DNA from 3 places in the Verrucosispora sp. WMMA2121 genome. Region 3 is predicted to be linked to each of the others. Evidence: riboswitches for the same ligand, from Rfam matches in the RefSeq annotation. Region 3 holds a riboswitch; each other region holds the start of a gene.
The links. Region 3 has a riboswitch for cyclic di-AMP ahead of O7605_RS17395 (coiled-coil domain-containing protein). Riboswitches for the same ligand answer to the same signal wherever they lie in the genome.
Positions count from the first base shown of each region.

Region 1: it holds a riboswitch for cyclic di-AMP, as region 3 does, so the genes downstream of both, O7605_RS02205 (coiled-coil domain-containing protein) here and O7605_RS17395 (coiled-coil domain-containing protein) in region 3, are expected to answer to the same signal.
Region 2: it holds a riboswitch for cyclic di-AMP, as region 3 does, so the genes downstream of both, O7605_RS10370 (C39 family peptidase) here and O7605_RS17395 (coiled-coil domain-containing protein) in region 3, are expected to answer to the same signal.

Region 1 covers NZ_JAPZBH010000004.1:346,343-353,060, reverse strand. Annotated here, with positions in the region: gene O7605_RS02220 (STAS domain-containing protein) at 1-227, shown strand, start outside; gene surE (5'/3'-nucleotidase SurE) at 255-1,079, opposite strand; gene O7605_RS02210 (1-phosphofructokinase family hexose kinase) at 1,076-2,056, opposite strand; gene O7605_RS02205 (coiled-coil domain-containing protein) at 2,273-3,376, opposite strand; cyclic di-AMP (ydaO/yuaA leader) riboswitch at 3,381-3,512, opposite strand; gene O7605_RS02200 (cation diffusion facilitator family transporter) at 3,665-4,582, opposite strand; gene O7605_RS02195 (HelD family protein) at 4,666-6,718, opposite strand, start outside.
Region 2 covers NZ_JAPZBH010000006.1:307,389-314,106, reverse strand. Annotated here, with positions in the region: gene O7605_RS10385 (acyltransferase family protein) at 1-886, shown strand, start outside; gene O7605_RS10380 (hypothetical protein) at 998-1,513, shown strand; gene O7605_RS10375 (hypothetical protein) at 1,717-2,475, shown strand; cyclic di-AMP (ydaO/yuaA leader) riboswitch at 2,753-2,893, shown strand; gene O7605_RS10370 (C39 family peptidase) at 3,120-4,001, shown strand; gene O7605_RS10365 (DUF397 domain-containing protein) at 4,167-4,367, opposite strand; gene O7605_RS10360 (DUF5753 domain-containing protein) at 4,358-4,900, opposite strand; gene O7605_RS10355 (class I SAM-dependent methyltransferase) at 5,253-6,098, shown strand; gene O7605_RS10350 (DUF952 domain-containing protein) at 6,092-6,427, shown strand; gene O7605_RS10345 (DUF4360 domain-containing protein) at 6,547-6,718, opposite strand, start outside.
Region 3 covers NZ_JAPZBH010000006.1:1,871,615-1,878,332, reverse strand. Annotated here, with positions in the region: gene O7605_RS17415 (hypothetical protein) at 1-556, opposite strand, end outside; gene O7605_RS17410 (hypothetical protein) at 770-1,168, opposite strand; gene O7605_RS17405 (helix-turn-helix transcriptional regulator) at 1,265-1,600, opposite strand; gene O7605_RS17400 (carbonic anhydrase) at 1,800-2,498, shown strand; gene O7605_RS17395 (coiled-coil domain-containing protein) at 2,581-3,597, opposite strand; cyclic di-AMP (ydaO/yuaA leader) riboswitch at 3,602-3,732, opposite strand; gene O7605_RS17390 (YibE/F family protein) at 3,899-5,245, opposite strand; gene O7605_RS17385 (metal-sensitive transcriptional regulator) at 5,521-5,817, opposite strand; gene O7605_RS17380 (heavy-metal-associated domain-containing protein) at 5,930-6,139, shown strand; gene O7605_RS17375 (hypothetical protein) at 6,173-6,718, shown strand, end outside.

The sequences.
Region 1 (6,718 bases), on a different contig from region 3:
TCGAGCTCAACATGCGGCTGGTCACCTTCATCGACTCGGTGGGCATCAGCGCCATGGTCGCCGGGTTCCAGACCGCCGAGGTCAGCGGAGTGAAGCTGATCGTCACCGAGCCGAGCCGGTTCGTCCACCGGCAGCTCTGGGTGACCGGTCTGCTCGGTCTCTTCGGCGCGCCCGAGCCCTATTACGCCGGGGCCGCCACGGCCTCCGAGGTGGTCCCCGGGGCCTGACCCGCCCCGACCGGCCGACGGGCCGGGTCACTCCCCGTCGATGCCGGACAGGTCCACGTCAGCCACCTCGGTGATCGCCCGCACCGCGGTCACCGAGGCGTAACCGTCGGCGAGCAGAGCCAGGTCCGTGCCGGGCTGTACCGCCTGGCCCGGCTCCTCCAACGACGTGCGTACGAAGCCGTGCCCGGACTCGGCGACGGTCATCTGCACCTGGCCGAAGGTCGCCAGGGTGGCCCGGCGTACCCCGCGCAGCCGACCCAGCGGTAGATCCGGCGAGTTGACGTTCAGGACGCTCTCCGTCGGCGCCGCGGTCAGCCGGGGCAGCAGGTCCAGAGCGACCCGGGCGGCGGTGGCCCAGTTCCGTTCGGCGTCGCGTACCCGGGCGGCAGCCGCCACCGCGGCACCGCCGCTGGCCGCGGTCGCCTCACCGGCCGAGAGCACGTCCAGCGAGACCGCCATCGCCCGGCAGCCGTTCGCGGCGGCGGTGAAGGCGGCTCCCACCGTGCCGGAGTGCAGCACCGCGCGTCCCGCGTTGGCGCCCCGGTTGATGCCCGACAGCAGCACCGACGGCGGCGGTCCGAAGGCACCGTGCACGGCGATGAGCGCGATGAATCCGGGTGAGCCACCGACGCCGAACGCCGGCACGCCGTCGAGTTCCGGCAGCGGATGCTCGCGGACCACCACCTGCCCGTCCTGCTCCATCGCGCTCATCGCGGCGCTGGTGCCGCTGGCCTCCTCCAGCGGGGCGGCCACCACCACGTCCAGGCCCCGGTCGACGGCCGCCCGGGCCAGCGCCTGAATGCCCGGCGCGGCGATCCCGTCATCGTTGGTGATCAGGACCCGTAGCCTCACCGGCCACCCGCCCGTTGCGCCAGTTCGTCGGGGGTGGTCCGCTCCTGCGGACGGCTGCCCGCCGGTTCGAGTCGGACCCGGTCGACGAGGCCGTTGATCGAGTCGAGTCGGCCGGTGCCGAGGCCGTGCCGGGTGACGTTGAGTGCGCCGGCCGCCGCGCCGGTGCGGATCGCCGTGCGCACATCGCCGCCCCGGGCCACCACGGCGGCCACCCCGGCGGTCATCGAGTCGCCCGCCCCGCGTGGGTCGGCCGCCTCCAGCCGCGGCATCAGCACCTCGAACACCTCGCCGTCGACAAGCGCCAACGCCGGTTTGTCGGCCCGACTGACCACGACGTTCTCGGCGCCCGAGGCGTGCAGGTCGTACATGGCGCGGGTGAGCTGCTCCTCGTCGTCGCCCGCAGCCCGGCCGTCGGCGAGCAGTTCCTCGTGACTGATCTTGAGGAAGAAGACCCCGCTGTCCAGGACGGCCGTCAGATGCTCGCCGCAGAGGTCCACCACCACTCGGCCGCCGTTGGCGCCGAGATCGGCGGCAAAGCGCCGGTAGAGGTCGGCGGGGACCAGGGACGGATGGTTCGGCCCGCTCAACACGCTCACCGGAGCGCGCAGGCCCTCGCCGAGCGCGAGGTTGTACAACTCGTCCAGCTCGTGCCGGCTCAGCGGTTGGCCGATCACGTCGACGACCTCCCGACGGGTACCTTCGCGGCGGTCATGCACGTATCCGCCGGTGCCGCCGGAGTCGCGGGCCACCACCTTGAGATCGACTCCCTCGCTGACCAGCAACGGCTCCAGCACCTGCCCGACCTCGCCGCCGAGTGCCGCGCAGAGCACCACCTCCACGCCGAGGGACAGCACCATCCTGGCCTGCCACACCCCCTGCCCGCCCGGGTGCAGGTGCAGCTCCGGCGCGTCGCTCGGCTGGTCGATGGTGACGGTCAGCAGGGGGGTCGGCGCGAAGATCATGACGCGGCCGCTCACGAACGCACTCCGTCGTCCGTACCGTCGCCGGGCCTGGCGATTCGCTCGTCCATGGGCGTTCCTCCCGCTAGCGGACAAATACCGCTTCCTGGTACGACGGTATCCAACGAGACGCGTCGACGCGTGCCGAAGGGACGGTGCCCCGCCGGCCGACCGGAAAACGCAACGCCGGGTGAACCGCTCGTGAAGAGCGGTTCACCCGGCGCGACGAGGAGGTCAGTACACCGACAGGTGGACGTGGTTGGTGTGGTCGCTGGACGGGTCGCCGCGGGCACCGCTGTACGACTTCCAGCCGCTGCTGGGCAACCAGATCTGCCTGTACCAGATCACGTAGAGCACCGCGAGCCGGTCGGCGTTGTTGACGAAGTACGCCGCCAGGTTGTTGCCGTACGAGCGGTCACCGCCGGTCGCGTCCCCGCCGAAGCCGTTCTTCTGGGCCGCGAAGTCGCAGGCCCGACCCTTCGGGTGCTCGCCCGAGCCGCCGGAGCGGTAGCAGGAGACGTACCGGGTGAAGCCGGCCGACTTGGCCTGCTTCAACGCGTGCAGGGTGCGTGGGGTGATGCAGCCGTTGGCCGGGGTGGGGTCGTTGACGCTGCACGACTCCGAGGGCCACGACCCGTCGGAGTTGCGCGGAGCCGGCTTGGCGGTGGGGCTCGACCCGCCGCTACGCGACGGTGACCGGGCGGCCCGTTCGGCAGCCCTGGCCCGCTCGGCCGCCTCGTCCCGCTCGATGGCCACGGTCAACGCCCGCTCGGCCTGGTCCTTGCGCTTGGCCATCACGGCCACCTGCTTGCGCTGCTCCTGGATTTCCGCGTCCAGGGCCTGCTTGGTGGCGCTGACCTCGTCCCGGGCGGTCTGGAGTTCCCGCAGCGCGCGGTCCTCGTTCGCGGCCACCGCGTCCAGCGCCGCCGCCCGATCCATGAAACCGGCCGGTGACCCGCTGTTGAGCAGCGCCGAAGCGGCACCCAGCCGTCCGGTGCGGTACGCCTGCGCGGCAATCTCGGCGACGTTGGTACCGCGCTCGGCGACCTGGCTCTCGGTCGTCTTGAGCCGTTCGGCCAGCTTCTTCTGCCGCTTCACCGAGCGGTCGAGCGCGGTCTTGGCGTCGAGGTAGCCCTTGCTGGCAGCCTCCAGCTGGGCCCGTAGTGCCGGGGTGCCACCCTCGTCGTCCACATCTCCCGGTGCCGCCGCCCGCAACCCCTGCGGCGCGGCGGTCGCTGGGGAGAAGGGAGCCAGCGCGACGCCGAGGGTGAGGGCGAGCGCGGCGGCGATCAGGGCCGCCGTACGGGCGGCCGGTCTTACCGTTGCCACTGCTGGCATGCACATGTCCTTCCGTCAGCCGCCGACCGGGTTAGCTGACGGGTTCGGGACGGAAGATCCCTACCGCTGGCGCGGATACACCCCAGGAACATGGTTCCCCGGTTCGCCCTGGCGGGCGATTAGGCGGCGGCCGCCGCCGGCACCGGTGGGTGCCGCCTGGCGATGGCCGGGTCAGAGCCTACCGGTGCGCACGTGACCGGTGCAGCTGCTGTTACTGCTGGTGTTCGGTTGTTGACTAGTGAACCAGAGCAAATCGGACAACAACCTACTTTTCCCCGATTGGCCTGGTCACCACCGCACCGCCCCGCAACCCCCGGGGTCGGTGCGCGGCTCGACCTGGAGGGTCGCGTGCTCGATCTGGAAGTCCTCGTGCAGCGCCGAACGGGCCGCCGCCAGGACGGTGCCGACATCGGCGTCCGGCCTGACGGTCAGGTGTGCGGAGGCGACCTCCATGCCGGAGGTCAACGTCCAGACGTGCAGGTCGTGGACGCCGGCCACGCCCGGCACCGCGGCCAGCCGGTCGTGCACGGCGGTGACCTGCAGGTGTTCCGGTGCGGCCTGGACCAGGATGCGTACCGCCGCCCGGCCCAGGCGCCAGGTCCGGGGCAGGATGAACACGGCGATCGCGACCGCCACCACCGGATCGGCCCACCACCACTCGGTCACCGCGATCAGCAGGGCGGCCGCGATCACCCCCAGTGAGCCCAGCAGGTCCGCCAGCACCTCCAGGTAGGCCCCCCGCAGGTTGATGCTCTCCCGCGCGCCCGGACGCAACAGTGCGAACGCGGCGAGGTTGGCGAGCAGGCCGAGCGCCGCCACCACCAGAACCGGGCCGGCGAGCACCTCGGGCGGATCCCCGAAGCGACGTACCGCCTCGACCAGCACGTACACCGCGACGCCCGAGAGCAGTACCGCGTTGGCCAGGGCCGCGAGCACCTCCAGCCGGTAGAGCCCGAAGGTGCGTTGCGGATCGGTGTCGGCCCGCCGGGTGGCGGCCACGGCCGCGAGGGCCATCCCGATGCCCAGCACATCGGTGAACATGTGTCCGGCGTCGGAGAGCAGGGCCAGCGAACCGGTCCGCAACGCGGTGACCGCCTCGATCACCGTCAGCGCACCGAGCAGGGCGAACGCTGCCCACAGCCGGCCGGAGTGGCGGCGCGCGGCGGTCGACACCGCAGCGTGGTGGTGGTCATGGCCGGCGCCCACCCAGACACCTTCCGTCGTCCGGCGAGCCGGGGACGGACCTATGCCAACATCGCTATGAGTGCAACCGTCCGGCCTCGCGATCGCTACCCGGTCGGGTCCACGGTGGTCAGCCGCTGGGTGGCCCGGGACAGCGCGACGTAGAGAGTACGGACACCGGACCCGGGCTCCGCCCGGATCTCCGCCGGGGCGACCAGCACCACCCCGTCGTACTCCATGCCCTTGGCCTCCAGGCTGGTCACCACCTGCAACCGATCGCCGCCACGCGCCCCCAGCCAGGCCGCGACCCGGTCCCGTCGGGGCACCGGGGTGATCACCCCGACGGTGCCCTCCACCTCGCCGAGCAGGGCGCTGGCGGCCGTCACGACGGTCGCCTCCAGATCGGGGGCCGGCACCACGAGCCGCACCGGATCGATCCCGGTGGAGCGGACCGCGGTGGGCAGCGCGAGATCGGGGTACGCCCGCCGGATCTCGGCCGCCGCCACCGCGAAGATCTCGGCCGAGTTCCGGTAGTTCGTGGTGAGGGTGAAGCGGTGCCGACGACGGCGACCCAGCGCCTGGTCACGGGCCCGGGCCAACTCCTGCGGATCCCCCGTCCACGCGGTCTGCGCCGGGTCGCCCACCACCGTCCAGGACGCCAACCGGCCGCGCCGGCCCACCATCCGCCACTGCATCGGTGAGACGTCCTGGGACTCGTCGACCACCAGGTGGGCGTAGTCGCGGTAGTCCTCCGGGCGCTCCCGAGCGGCCTGCCGGGCGGCCCGCTGCCGGTCCGCGAACGTGCTCAGCTCGCGTACCCCACCGGCCAGCTGGAACGGGTCCCGCTTCGGGCGGGCGGCGCGCATCGGCTTGCCGAGCAGCGCGTCCAGCTCGTCCAGCAGCGCGACGTCGGCGACGGTCAGACCGTCCGTGGCCAACCCCTGGTACGCCGAGCCGAGCAGCCGGATCTCGGCACCCGAGAGCAGTCCCGCGCCGTACCGGCGCAACCGCTGCGGATCGGCCAACCAGGCGAGCACGTGCCGCGGGTGCAGCCGGGGCCACCACGCCTTCAGGAAGTCGCGGAAATCGGTCCGGTCGATCAGCTCGTCCTCGAAGGCACGCTGCTCGGGCAGCCCGGCGATGCCCAGCCGGCGGGCCTGCGCCCAGAGCGCGGCGAGCACGCCGTCGAAGCCGGCCCGACGCACCTCGTTGCGGCGGGCGCCACGGGGCAGCGCGCGGTCCCGGATGGCGTCCAGCTCGGCCCGCTCCAGCCGCAGCAGCGTGCCCCGATACAGCAGGCGCAGCTCGGGCGGGGCGTCGGGCACCGCGTCCCGGGCGGCCCGGTCCAGCACCCGGCGCATCCGCAGTGAACCCTTGACCGCCGCCACCTCGGGCGGGTCGGTGCGGGTGGCCACCACCCCGGGGAACAGGGTGCCCAGCGAGTGCAGGGTGGCGGTGTCCTCACCGAGCGACGGCAGCACCGAGGCGATGTACTCGACGAAGACGGAAGAGGGGCCGATCACCAGGATGCCGCCCCCGGCGTACCGGCTGCGGTCGGTGTAGAGCAGGTACGCCGCGCGATGCAGCGCCACCGCCGTCTTGCCGGTGCCCGGGCCACCGGAGACGATCGTGACTCCCGAGCCGGGGGAGCGGATCGCCTCGTCCTGCTCGCGCTGGATGGTGGCCACGATGTCCCGCATGCCGCGTCCGGTGGTCCGGGACAGCGTGGCCAGCAGCGCGCCGTCGCCGACCACCGGCATGTCCGGTGGGGCGGCGTCCGGGTCGAGCAGGTCGTCCTCGATCCGGGTGACCCGCTCGCGGCTGGACTGGATCGTGCGGCGCCGGACGACGCCGAGCGGCTCGGCCGGCGTCGCCTGGTAGAAGGCGGCGGCGGCCGGGGCCCGCCAGTCCACCACCAGAGTGGTGGCGTCCTCGTCGCGGATACCGAGTCGCCCGACGTACAGGGTCTGCCCGTCCCGCAGGTCGAGGCGGCCGAAGACCAGCCCCTCGTACTCGGCGTCGAGCAGGTGACGTCGCTGCGCGGCGTGGAAGACCATCGCGTCCCGCTCGACGAGCGCACCGAAGTTGCCGACCCGGGCGAGCCGGTAGCCCTCCCGCTCCGCGCGGACGGCGGATCGGCGCAGCTCGGCCAGTCGCGCG
Region 2 (6,718 bases), 1.6 Mb from region 3:
CAACAACGTCAGTTGGTCGCTCTCCTGCGAACTGTTCTTCTACCTGTGTCTGCCGCTGGTGCTGCCGGCGGTGCGGCGGGCCCGACCCTGGTTGCTGTGGGCCGTGGTGATCGCGGTGCCGCTGCTCATCCTGGCGCTGTGGCCCGGGCAGGCCCTGGTGCCGGAGGCGGACCGCTGGTGGTTCGCCCAGGTCTTCCCGCTGGTCCGTTCGCTGGAGTTCTGGATGGGCGTGGCCGCCGCCGAACTCATGCTGCGTGGTCGCTGGCGGGGTCCTCGGCTGCCGCTGGCCAGTCTGATCTTCGTGCTGACCTGGGTGGCGGCCTCCCAGTGGATCCCGGCCGAGTTCTGGACGGCACTGCTGTCGGCGGCGTACGTCCTGGTGATCGCGGCGGCGGCCGACGCGGACGTGCACGGGCGGCGCTCACCGCTGCGCTCCCGACCGATGGTCTGGCTGGGCGAGGTCTCCTTCGCCTTCTACCTGGTGCACGTCTTCGTGATCATGACGATCCTGCGGGTCACCGGCGACTGGGGCACCGGCCTGCCCGGCTGGTGGGGCCCGGTCGCGGTGATCGGATTCCTGCTGCTCACCCTGGGCCTGGCCGCGCTGTTGCAGCGGTACGTGGAGCAGCCGATGATGCGTCTCCTGGCCCCGTCCCGGCCACCCCGACCCGGCCCGCAGGACGGCGAGCCCGCGACGCCGGGTGGCGGGTGGTCCGCGACGCCGGCTGGCCCGGGGCGAGCCACGGAGTCGCGCGGTGCCCCGCGATCGGGGACGCCGGGCGGACCGGTCGTGGACGGGCTGCCGCGCCAGCGGATGTCCGGTGGCGGCGATGCGGACCTCGCCACCGGCCCGGGGCAGGACCGCTCCGTCCAGCAGGGACGGTAGCGGCCGGCGGGGCTGACCTGCGCGTATCGACGTGCGTACCCGACGCGCCGGACGGTGCGACACGCCCGGTGACCGGTGCGTGCGGGCCGCCGGTGGCGGTAGCGTGACGAGGTGCTTCCCGCCGCGCCCGCCCGTCCGCTGTGGTGGTTGGCGCGCTGGGCCGCGCGGCTGCTGACCGGGCTCGCGGTCGCCGCCGCCTTCTCCCTCGGCGCCTGGGCACTGCCCGACCGGGCACCCGCCGCCGCACCGCCGGCCGAGGCCGCCGTACCGGCCGCCGTCGCACGGGACCTGGCCCGCGAAGTCGCCGTACCCCTCGACCTGGCCGGTCCCGACCTGGTGACCGGCCTCGACCGGGCCGGCCTGGCGATGCCGACCGTGCGCGGCGCCGGTGGCACCGACCTGGCCGGGGCGTCCGGACCGCGCGTTGGTGACCCGGCGGAAGCCTCCGGGTCGCCGATCGCGCGGGACGCCGATGACTCCGCCGGGTCCGGGATGCCCTCGCTGCCGCCGGCGGCCGATGGCCAGCCCGGGCTGACGGCGCTCGGCAGCGGCACCGCCGGCGTCACGCGGGGGTCGCCGGCTCCGGTTGCGGGTGTCCGGGCCGCCCGCGCCCCACCGCACGCCTGATCCTGGCGACCCTTTCCTCGCCTCCGCGCCGCGCCCGGCCGCGCACCCGCGCCAAGCACGGCCGGCCCGTTGCCGTCGGTCGCGCCGTCGATGCGCCCCAGGACCGGCGGCACCGCCCGCCTCAACCCGGGCAACCGCGCCGCATCGCCATCCGCTGCCGGTACGACCACCGACGCCGTACCGATCTCCGCCGAGGTGCCGACATGGAGAAGACCGTCCTCTACCAGTTCCTGATCGAGGTGCCACGCGCCGCCGCCATCTGGTCGGTCCTGCTGGTGCTCGCGCTGGGCGTGCTCACCGTGCTGGTCGCCCGCCCGGAGCCGGCCGGGCCGGTGGAGAAGACCACCGACCCGGACGCGCTCCGCGCCGCGGCCGACGAGGCCGACCTGCGCCGATACGCCGGGGAGGTGGCGGTCGCGGCAGCCGGCGCCGGCCAGAACGCCGAGCGGCGGCGTACGGCGTGGCGGGTGGCCCAGGCGGAGCTGGACCGCGCCTGGGCCGGGTACGACGAGGCGGAGGCCGCCGCCCGGCGGCTGGCCGGTGTCACCGGACTGCCGGCCCCGCGCACTCCGCGCACCCCGGCCGAGTACGCGGCTCGGGAACGCTGGCTGCACCGGGCGGCGATGGCTGCCCACTGGCGCGGTGACCTGACCGCCCGGCAGCTCACCGACGTACTGGCGCACCGGTCCGGCTGGGATCCCCGACGTCACCCGGCCGAGCAGGAGGCCGTTCTCGCCCGGGTGGTACGCGACAACCGCCTGGCCGCCTATCGATCGGCCGCCGGGCGGGAACGTGACCTGTGGCGGGCGGCGGAACTGGCCACCGAGGCGGCCCGCGCCCTCTCCGCCGAAGCGTACGCGGCCGCCGCGCGGCTCCGGCCGAACCGACCGCCCGTCTCCGGACGCGCCATCGTCGAGCGGTCCGGCCTGGTCCCGCGCTGGCGTCCGGCTCGGCTCGGCTGAAATTCCGTGAGCTGGGTCACATTGGTGCGAAATTCGGTCACTGTTCGTAGGTAAGACGTTTGTCGCAGTAATCCCCGCCGACTTTTCTCCCTGCCGTCCGGTTGTCACCCGTTGGTGCCCGGAATGCCGTCGGTCCCATTGAGCGACGCCAGTTCCCAGGTACCCGAAAATTGCCCCGCTCGATCATGTTTAAGCAGGTCAGAGCGGGTTGGCTTCAAGGTGACCGGCCAGTAGTGTCAGCGCGTCCGGTGCGGTAACCGATCGCAGGAAGCGACGCCGTACCGACCCGCTCAATCGTGAACTCACGAACCGGGGACCCACTGCACCACTGGGGTGAATCCGCGAGCCTCGGCCCGCGGTAGGGCGTCTTCCCGCCCGAATCCGTCAGCTAACCCGGTCGGCGGTGACGGAAGGAGTACCAACCCTCGTGCGGTCCGATGTGATCCCCCCGTTCCCCCACCTCCACGGCACCGCGGTGCCCGTGCTCGCCGGCCCGACCGCCGCGAGCTGACCCCGGTCATCGCCACCGCCCGGGTTCTTCCGGGCGTACCCCTTGAACGGCCTGTCCCGCTCGCCCAGGCGGTCGTCGGCGTTCCGTTGCCGACCCGACCGCCGGAGCCGGTGTGCCGTTCTCCCCTCAGCCCGTGGAGGAATCCGTGAAGCACACCCTTTCCCGCCGGCTCCGTCGGCTGGTCAGCGAACGCCCCTATCAGCTCGTTGCCGGATCCGCCGTGGCGCTCGTCCTGGCCACCGGCACCGGCGCCGCCCTGGCCGGCACCGGGAACACCCCGGCCCCCACGCGGGCCACCACCGCCGCCGAACTGCGCGGCGACACGGTGGCCGCGCCGAGCCAGGCGGAGGTCGCGCCGGCCACCGCCGCGCTGAGCAGCGCCGCGCCGAGCAGCGCCGCACCGGCCAGCCCGGCACCGGCAAGCGCCGCCGCCTCGCCGTCGCCGAAGCCCAGCTCGGCCACCCCCGACCCGGACCTGACCAGCAAGAAGGCGGCACCGAAGCCGCCCGCCTCGAAGGTTCTGGACTACGACCACCAAGCCCAGATCAACGGCTACTACTGCGGTCCCGCCGCGGTGCGTAACGCGCTGAGCGCCGCCGGTGTCGCGCGCAGCCAGGACGCCCTGGCCAGCCAGCTCGGCACCACGTTCGCCGGCACCAACTCGGCCGAGGACACCACCCGCGTCCTCAACGCCGTCGTCAAGGGCGACCCGTACGAGACCACGATGATCCGTGGCGGTGCGGCCACCCCGGCCCAGATGGACCAGCTTCAGGCGGACGTCGTCGCCGCCGTCACCGACGGGCGGGGCGTCGTGGTGAACGTCGCCGGCACCGTCACCGACACCGACGGCCGCTGGCACTCCTTCCCCGGCGGGCACTACATCGCCGTGGTCGGCTACCAGGACTCCGGGCGGCTGGTGAAGATCGCCGACTCGGCGGACGCCTCGTACCCGTCGTACTGGCTCAGCACCATCGATCTCGCCAACTGGGCCGCCACCCGCGGCTACTCGGCCTGATCGCATCGTTCCGCCGCACCCGGAAGCCCTCGGCCCGCTGGCCGAGGGCTTCCGTTTCGGGTACGTCATGCGGCGGGTCGCGCTGGTCGTCGGGTCGACGTGGCTCGGGTTTCGTCAGGCCTGCGTGCGGTGCGGTGTCGCCGGGGCGACGAAGTTCGGGGTTCGTCAGGCGTGCGTGCGGTGCTGCTTCGCCAGGCCGACGAAGCTCGCCCAGGCGGCCGGGGTGAAGGCCAGCGTGGCGGCGTCGCGGTTCTTGGTGTCGCGGACCAGCACGACGCCGGGCAGGTTGTCGGCGACCTCCACGCAGTCGCCACCGCCGGCGCCGCTGCGGGTGGACTTGCGCCAGGTCGCGCCGTTCAGATCCATGGCTTCACAACATCCTTCATGCGCTCGATCGACTGGCGGCCGGACAGTGCCTCGTTGCGCACCGTCTCCCACCTGGACAGCAGGTCACTCAGGTCGTCGTCCTTGTCGACCAGGACGCCGCCGAGTTGAGTTTCGAGATTACCCACCCAGCCGCCGTCCGCCCCCCGCGCCAGGATGAAGGGGCCGGTCAGTCCGATGTGCATGGCGACGCCGGTCGGCACCAGGTGCACGCTGATGTTGGGCCGGGTGGCCAGCGCCATCAGGTGGTGCACCTGCTCGACCAGCACGTCCTTGAGCTCCTCGTCGACCCGCCGCAGCACCACCTCGTCGATCACCGCGACGAGTTGGGGCGGGTCGTCCTGCTCCAGCACCGTCTGCCGGGCCATCCGGTTGGCCAGCCGACGCTCCACCCCCGCCTCGGTCAGCGCGGCGTCGGTCCGGATCACCGCGCGGGCGTAGCGCTCGGTCTGGAGCAGGCCCGGCACCAGCGTCGGCTGGTAACAGCGGAGCTGCCGGGCGTTCCGCCTGTCCATCTACCTCGCCGGCCTGATGTACGACGCCATGCGCGACCTCTACCAACTCAACCCCCACGACGCCCCAACCCCCACCACCCTCTTCACCCGCTTCATCGCCTGGGCCCGCCACCAACCCGCCTGACGACCCCGCTGCCATCACGCGAAATCTTGGACAGTTTCCGTCTTTCGCGAACGGATTTTGTCCAAGATCTCGGGGAATCGGTCCCCGGAGTGGACGGTGGGGACGATCGATGGGTGGGGGTGGCGAGTAGGGGTGGCGGCTGAGGGACATGGGTCGGCACGACGGCTGGGGGATGCGACGATCAGGGTGACATCGGCCTCGACGTTTCGAGACGTGTGCGGGGGAGCCATGGGGAAGCAGGGGCCCTACGTGGGGCTGGCCACGACGTTCGACACCGCCGCCGAGCTGTACGAGCAGGCCCGGCCGGGCTATCCGGAGGCGTTGTTCGCCGACCTGGCCGAGACGACCGGCCTGTCGACCGGGCCGGCCCGGGTGCTGGAGCTCGGTACCGGCACCGGTAAGGCCACCCGTGGTCTGCTGGCGCGTGGCTGGCAGGTGGTCGGCCTGGAGCCGGGACGGGAGCTGGCCACCGTGGCGCGTCGGGTACTCGCCGGCCGGGGCGACGTGCGCGTGGTGGTGTCGCCCTTCGAGCGGTGGGAAGCTGACGAAAGCGTGCCGTTCGACCTCGTCTTCGCCGCCACGGCGTGGCACTGGCTGGACCCGGAGGTCGCCTACCGTCGGGCGGCCGAGCTGCTGCGTCCCGGCGGCCACCTGGCGATCGTGGCCACCGAGCACGTGTCACCGGCAGGTGGCGACGACTTCTTCCGGCAGGTCCAGCGGATCTACGCCGAGGTGGGCATGGGTGACGGGCACGGCGGTCCGCAGCCACCCGAGGCGATCGTGGCCCCCGACGCGGCGGTGATGGCGGGCAGCGGTTTCTTCGCCAGCCCGACCGTGCACCGCTACGTCTGGAGCCGCGACTACACCGCCGAGGAGTACCTGGCCGTGCTGTCCACGTACTCCAATCACATCGCCGCCGAGCCCTGGCAACGGCAAACCCTGTTCGCCGGGATCCGGCAGCTGATCGCCGCCCGCCCGGCCGGGACGATACGCAAGCACTACCTGAACACCCTCCAGATCGCCGCACGCCTCGACCCACCTGTCCGCCGCTCTGACAGCATGGCGATGTGCTGATCTACAAGATCCTGCTCCCTGGCGAATGGGCCGAGTTCCAGGCCGCCGGCCGGTTCGACGGCTCACCGTTCGATCGGGACAGCGGCTTCATTCACTGCTCCTCGCGCTTCCAACTGCCCGCCACGGCGGCGCGGGTCTTCGGCGACCAGCCGCAACTTGTCATCGTCGCGCTCGACGCGTCCCTGCTCGGTGACGCACTGCGGTGGGAGGACGCCCCGAACGGCGGCCCGTTCCCACACGTCTACGCGGCACTGCCGGCGGCAGCGGTTCGTGGGGTCCACGAGGTCGCGGGGGCGGCCCGGGTGGACGACGAGGTGCCGGTGGCATAGCTGGGTGCGTTTGTTGTCGCCCCATCGACAACAAACGCACCCAGAACCGGCGGGGTGGGGCAGGTCGTCCACCGTGCCCGCCGGGCGGCTCGGCGCCGTGGCGAGGCCGGATCAGGGGATCAGCAGCGTTCCCACCTGAGGTTGAACAGGGTGTCGACGTCGCCCTCGGTCGTCGTCATGGACATGCTGACGTTCGATCCGGCCGTGCCCGGATCCACTCTCAACTCAGTGTTGACGTTGAGCACCCGCTGTTGTCCGCAGGGCGTGTAGACCAGCACGGGGGCGACGTCC
Region 3 (6,718 bases):
CGCGTACCGCCCGGCGCAGCATCAACTCCTGCTCCACCGGGTGCAACCGGGGATCCCAGCCGCGATGCGCGAAGACGTCGCTGAGCTGCTCCACCGACAGTTCCCGCCGCCAGTACGCGTCCAGGGCGGCCCGGTGCAGCCAGCGCTCCCGGTCGGCGTACTCGGCGGGGGTGCGGGCGGTCTGCGGCAACGGCATGCCGGCGGCGCGGGAGAGCCGGCGTACGTCCGCCTCGGCTGCCTCGTACGACCGCCACGCCTGCTCGGCCTCGTCCTGTGCGGCGAGCCACTCGTCGCGCCGGTGCCGGGCGGTGGCGTCGGCCCGGTCCGCCGCGATCGTGACCTCCTCGGCCCAGCGCTCCTGGTCACGTCGGTGCTCGGCGTGGTCCGACCCACTCGGCAGAGCGGCCTCGCGGATGCGGACGCCGGCGTCGAAGCGGAAGAGTCGGGGTCGTAGCAGCAGGCCGGTGACGGCGAGGGTCACCAGGCCGAGCAGGCCCAGCCAGATGGCCGCGGCCCGGGGCGCGTCGAGCAGGACGGAGGACAGGGCGGTAGGCATCATCAACACCTCGCGGTCGGGATGAGTCGTCGACTGTGGTGGACGCGGGTCGTGGCGGCTGGCCGGGCACGGCGGCGTCGGTGCCGTGCCGGGGGCGGCCGGATCAAGCTCGCCGGGGATGCCCCGGGCCACCGTTGGATGCCGGCGGTGTGGTCGGCCGCTGGCGTCTGGCGCGGGCGGCGTCACCGGGCTTCCCGGTCGGGCTGCCGTCGGTCAGTCGGTCGGCGGACCACGCCGGGTCGGCTCGCCCGCGCGGACGGCGCGTGCCGAGGCGATGTGGCTGTCCGTCGGTGCGGCGTCGGCCGACGTGTCGTCGGTGTCCTCGGGCCGGACCGGCGCGGTGGCGGCGGGCGCTCGCCAATCCGGGCCGGCGTCGACCGCCCGCGCGGGCTCGACGGCGGGCCGGACGGCCGGCACCGCGGTGGACGGCGAGCCGAGGGCGACGGTGGCGGTCGGTGGTGACACGGCGGTGGACCGGGCCGGCGGATCGGCCGCAACGGCCCCGCCGAGACCGACGGCGAGCACCAGCGACGCCAGCGCCAGTCGGGTCAGCTCGCGCAGTGCGCGCAGCGTCGCCGGCCACAGTGGACGGGCGAACGCGGGAGACGGCACGGACCCAACCTATCCCGCCTTCGGCGGGATCGCAGCGCCGCGTTCGTCCGGGGTGGGTGAAGCGCGCCACGTCGTCCGATCAGGAGGTCCGTCGACTCACCCCTCGGCGGTGCCGGTGACCTGTTCCTTGGTGAAGAGGGCCAGCAGGTCGCCGACCTCGTGGTCGGCCTCCGCCGGGTGCCGGAACCGTCCGGCGGGGTTCAGGGTGTACTCGTTGCGCCGACCCACCCGGGTGCGGTGCAGGTAGCCGCCGGCCTCCAGGTCGGCGACGATCGCCTGGGCGGCACGCTCCGTGACGCCGACCTCGGTCGCGACGTCCCGTAGCCGGGCGGTGGGGTTACGGGCGATGGCGAGCAGGACGTGCGCGTGGTTCGTGAGAAACGTCCAGTTCCGCGCGTTTTCCCGTGCGTCAGTGCTCGCCATGTCCGCCATCGTATGACCTGCCGTTCGGCTACCTCGGCTCGCGCCGTCGCCGATACCGGCCCGGCCGAGCGCAAGCGTCGACTGATGCATGAAACACATATCACGTATAGCTTGACGTGCGTTATGCCGCGTGTGACCGTGATGGCAGCCCGTGACCAGCGCCGGCCGGGATGACCAGGCATTCCTCCCAGAGATGAGGTGCAGCTGGATGAGTCGACCCGGAACGCCCGGTACGCAACCCGGTCCGGACCGCGAGGTGCTCAGCGCGGATCATCCCGGTGCCCCGCAGCGGGCCCTCGCCGAACTGCTCGCCGGCAACCGTCGATTCGTCACCGACGCGCTGCGGCATCCCAACCAGAACGCCGGGCGTCGGGCCGCCGTCGCGGCCGAGCAGCATCCCTTCGCGGTGATCGTCGGCTGTTCCGACTCCCGGCTCGCCGCCGAGATCATCTTCGATCGCGGGCTGGGTGACCTCTTCGTGGTCCGTACCGCCGGGCACACCGTCGGGCCGGAGGTGCTGGGCAGCGTGGAGTACGCGGTGGCCGTGCTGGGTACGCCGCTGGTGGTGGTGCTGGGTCACGACTCGTGCGGCGCCGTCCAGGCGGCCCGCGAGGCACTGGCCACCGACACCACGCCCCCCGGGCATCTGGGTGCCGTGGTCGACGCGGTGGTGCCGAGCCTGCGCCGAGCGCAGGACGCCGGGGTGCAGGAGCTGGACGAGATCGTGGACATCCACATCGCGCGAACCGTCGAGACGATGCTGGATTCCTCGGCGACCCTCGCGGCGGAGGTGGCTGCCGGGCGGTGCGCGGTGGTCGGCATGTCGTACCGGCTGGCCGCCGGCGAGGTGCGGGCGGTCGCCGCGGAACCCGCCGAACTGGCCGGCTTGATGGCGACCGCGCCCTGATCCGCGACCGACGACGTCCGGAACGACGAGGGCCGTCCCGCCTCGGTTGGCGGGACGGCCCTCGGTGCGTCGCGTGGGGCGGTCAGAGCAGTGACACGTGCACGTGGTCCGTGTGGTTGGACGGGCCGCTGTAGGAACTCCAGCGTTCCGTCGCCGCGAACCAGATCTGGCGGTTCCAGATCACGTAGTAGACGCCCAGCCGGTCGGCGTTGCGGACCAGGAAGGCCGCCAGGTTGTTGCCGTAGATCCGGGTGTCGTTGTTGTGCCACGGGCTGAAGCCGCTGTTCTGCAACGACCAGTCACAGGCCCGACCCTTGGGGTGCTCGAACTTGTCACCCGGTCGGAAGCAGCCGACGAACCGGTTGAACCCGGCCCGCTTGACCTCCTTGTACATGTGCAGCGTCCGGGGCGTGATGCAGCCCGACGTGGTGGGGTCGTTCTGGCTGCACGACTCGGGCTTCCACCCGCCGTCCGAGGACCGGTTCGGCCCGATCCGGGCCACCGGCGAGGTGGCGTCCACCAGTCCGCCGGTCAGGCCGACACCGCCGACCAGCCGGAGGGACTTCTCCGCCTCGCTCTTCTTGCGCGCCATGTCGTTGGTCAGCTTCTTCTGCTCGCGCACCTCGGCGTCGAGCGCGAGCTTGGCCTGCTCGGCGCGGAGCTTTATCGCGTTGACCTCGCCCAGCTTCTTGTCGTTCACCAGGTTCAGCTCGTCGAGTGCCGAGGCCCGGTTGATGAACGAGTCCGGTGCGCCGCTCTGCAACAACATGGCGATCGCGCCGACCCGGCCGGTCCGGTAGGACTGGGTGGCGATCTCGGCGACCTGCGGAGCGAGCGCGTCCAGGTCGGCCTGCGCGGCACGGACCTCGACCGCCAGCTGGAGCTGGCGCTTCTTGGACTTCTCCAGCTTGGCCTTGGCCTTTGAGTAGTCCCGGGTGGTCGCCTCGATCAGATCGTTGAGCATCGGCGGGTCGTCGTCGTGCTCCGCCGGTTTGGGGTCGTTCGGTGCGGCCGTGGCCGGCATCGGGCCGGCGAACACGGCGAACGCGGCGAACACGGCCACCACGGGTGTCAACCAGCGGCGTAGGGGTGCCGTCACTGTTTTCCCTTCCATCGACCGCCGACCGGGTTAGCTGACGGGTTCGGGACGGAAGTGGCCCCTACCGCTTTCGCGGATTCACCCCACCTACCTGGGTCCCCGGCTCGCCTGAGGGCGATTGGGCGGTGGCACCGCAGGCGCCGCTGCGCGCCTTCGGCGGTGACCGGCAGTGAGGTTACCCGACAGTCCATCTGTGCTTCTACGCCCCGAACCCGACTAGATGCGTCATTTCGTAATCGCTTTGAGTGACCAGCGACACGGTTTCGAGCCGCATCGGCAGGGGCGGTCACGTTGAGGAGTGTCACCATGTGGTGTCCGTGCTCCTGTCCGGGTCGGGCCACCCCGAGGGGGTGGCGGGGGACGTGTTTCGGGTGGGTGGGGTGCTCAGGGCGCGGAGCGCCTCGGCCCGGTCCGTCGCCGGCCGGGGGACCAGGGGGGTGGGTTCGCCAGTGCGGGCACCAGCCTCGCCGCGTCCGGCGGTGGTGACGACCGCCGCCAGCGCCGTGGTCAGCGGCACCGCGGCGATCAGCCCGAGCGTGGCCACCACGCTCCGGACGATCTCCGTGGTGAGGAACTCGCTGGTCACGATCTGGCCCAACGCGCGGGAGTCCGCGGTCAGCAGGAGCAGCAGTGGCAGCGAGGCGCCGGCGTACGCCAGCACGATGGTGTTCACCACCGACGCGATGTGGGCTCGGCCGACCCGGGTGGCCGCGCGGTACAGCTCCCGGCGGGAGAGGTTCGGGTTGGCGTGGCGTAGCTCGTTGACCGCGGCGGCCTGGGTGACCGTGACGTCGTCGAGCACGCCCAGCGAGCCGATGATGATGCCGGCCAGCAGCAGGCCGTGCAGGTCGACATCCCCCCGGAACATGGACAGGGTGGTGGCGTCCTCGCTGCCGAATCCGGTCAGGTGGGTGGCCCCGGTGGCGGCCAGCCCGAGCAGCCCGGTGAGGACCAGACTGGCGAGCGTGCCGAGCACGGCCACCGAGGTCTGCGCGGAGATGCCGTGGGTCAGGTACAGCACCACGAACATGATCAACGAGGCGCCGACGATGGCGACCGCGAGCGGCGGCTGGCCGGCGCTGATGCCGGGCAGCACGAAGGTCAGCAGGATCGCGAAGCTGGCCGCCAGGCCGCCCAGCGCCGCCAGGCCCCGTAGCCGCCCGAAGGCGACGATGGCGGCGGCGAAGAGCACGGCCAGCCACACCAGCGGCTTGCCGCGCTGGTGTTCGGCGATGTTGTAGGTGCTGACCGACGGATCCTCCGGGTCGACGAGCGAGACCAGGATGATGTCGTCGCCGACGTCGACGCGGGGTGCCCCCGGCCCGGCCGGGATGGGCGTCTGCACGTCCTGTCCGGCGTCCGGGCCGGTCTGCACTCGCACGGTGACCGTGCCGCAGGGGCCCGCCGCGGTCGTCGGGGTGCCCTCGGGCACCACCGGGTTGGGCGGGCAGGGCTCGCTCACCACCCGGGTGACCGTGCCGTGGTAGCGGGGGGCGTCGTCGGTGGCCTCGGGACGCGGGGCGTCCCGGGGCCAGAGCACGATCGCGGCGACCAGGGTGGCGAGGAAGAGGGGGACCACCGTCACGACGAGGATCCGCCGCACCCGGGGCGGGGTGGGCGGAGCGGAACGGGTGTGGTCGGCGCCCATTCAGTGTCTCCCAACGATTTCAGGGCTGAGTACGTGTCGATGGGCGAGACGGTTCAGTGCCGCCGGACGACCGTGTCGAAGGGCAGCCCGAATGGCCGGAAGGTGGCGGGGCGGCTGCGTACCGTGAGCTGTGGAGGGGTTCGCGACGGCGGCAGGGGCGGGTGCCCGCCGGCGACCTCGGGCCGCGCGGCACGGATTTCGGCTGGCCATCGTGTGCGAATGGTAACCAGCCCGAACTCGCGACGCCGTTCGCGAGGGTATGTCGGCGGGTCGGATCAGCCGCGCTTCATGAGCCGGCCCACGGCGGCCATCATCTCGGTCGCCATCTCGTCGGCGCGTCCCTCGGCGGCACCTTCGTGCATGCAGTGCCGGGCGTGCCCGTCGAGCAGACCGAGGGCGACCTTGTCCAGCGCGGCCTGGATGGCGGAGATCTGGGTGAGCACGTCGATGCAGTAGCGATCGTCGTCGACCATCTTCTCGATGCCGCGCACCTGGCCCTCCACGCGGCGCAGCCGGGCCAGGAGTTGGTCCTTGCTGGCGGTGTAACCACGGATCGGCGCGGGTGTGCTCATGCCGACAAGGATAGCCTACCCCCAGGGGGTATGGTACGGTCGATGTCGTAGATACCCCCTACGGGTATCGGGTGGTGCTCGGCCACCCTGGCGAGCTGGTGAGGAGAGTCGCATGGTCAGCACGACGTACCAGGTGCAGGGCATGACCTGCGGGCACTGCGTCAACGCGGTCAGCACCGAGATCGGTGCGATCGAGGGAGTCAGCGACGTCCAGGTGGACCTGGCCACCGGTCAGGTGACCGTCACCAGTGACCAACCGCTCTCCGGTGACGCGGTGCGTGCCGCGGTGGACGAGGCCGGATACGAGCTGGTCGGCGCCTGAGCCGGCCGGCAGGCGGAAACCGAGGAGTCGAGCATGAACACGGCGACGAGGCTGAGCGGTTTCGTGCTCGGCCTGGCGGCGGTCTTCGGCGCGGCGTACGGGGTGGGGCAGCTGACCGGCCCGGTGAACGTGCTCGCCGCCGACCACGACAGTGCGGGCGCCGGTCACGGGGGTGACGTCCGCGCCGAGGGCGACACCGGCCGAGCGGCGGGGCCGGTCGGGCACGGTGAAGGGGAGGCCGGGCAGCTGCCCGGCGGCCTGCTCGTCTCAGACCGCGGCTACTCCCTGGTGCCGGTCGACGCGCCGCCGGGTGAATTCGCGTTCCGGATCACCGGCCCCGACGGCCGCCCCGTGACCGGATACGACGTCAGCCACGACGAACGGATGCACCTCATCGTGGCCCGCCGCGACCTGTCCGGCTTCCGGCACGTCCATCCGGAGCTGGCCGCCGACGGCACCTGGCGGATCGCCTCGCCGCTGGACTCCCCGGGGGTGTGGCGGGCCTTCGCGGACTTCACCCCGACCGGCGGTGACCCCATGACGCTCGGCGTCGACGTGACCGTCCCCGGCGCGCTGACC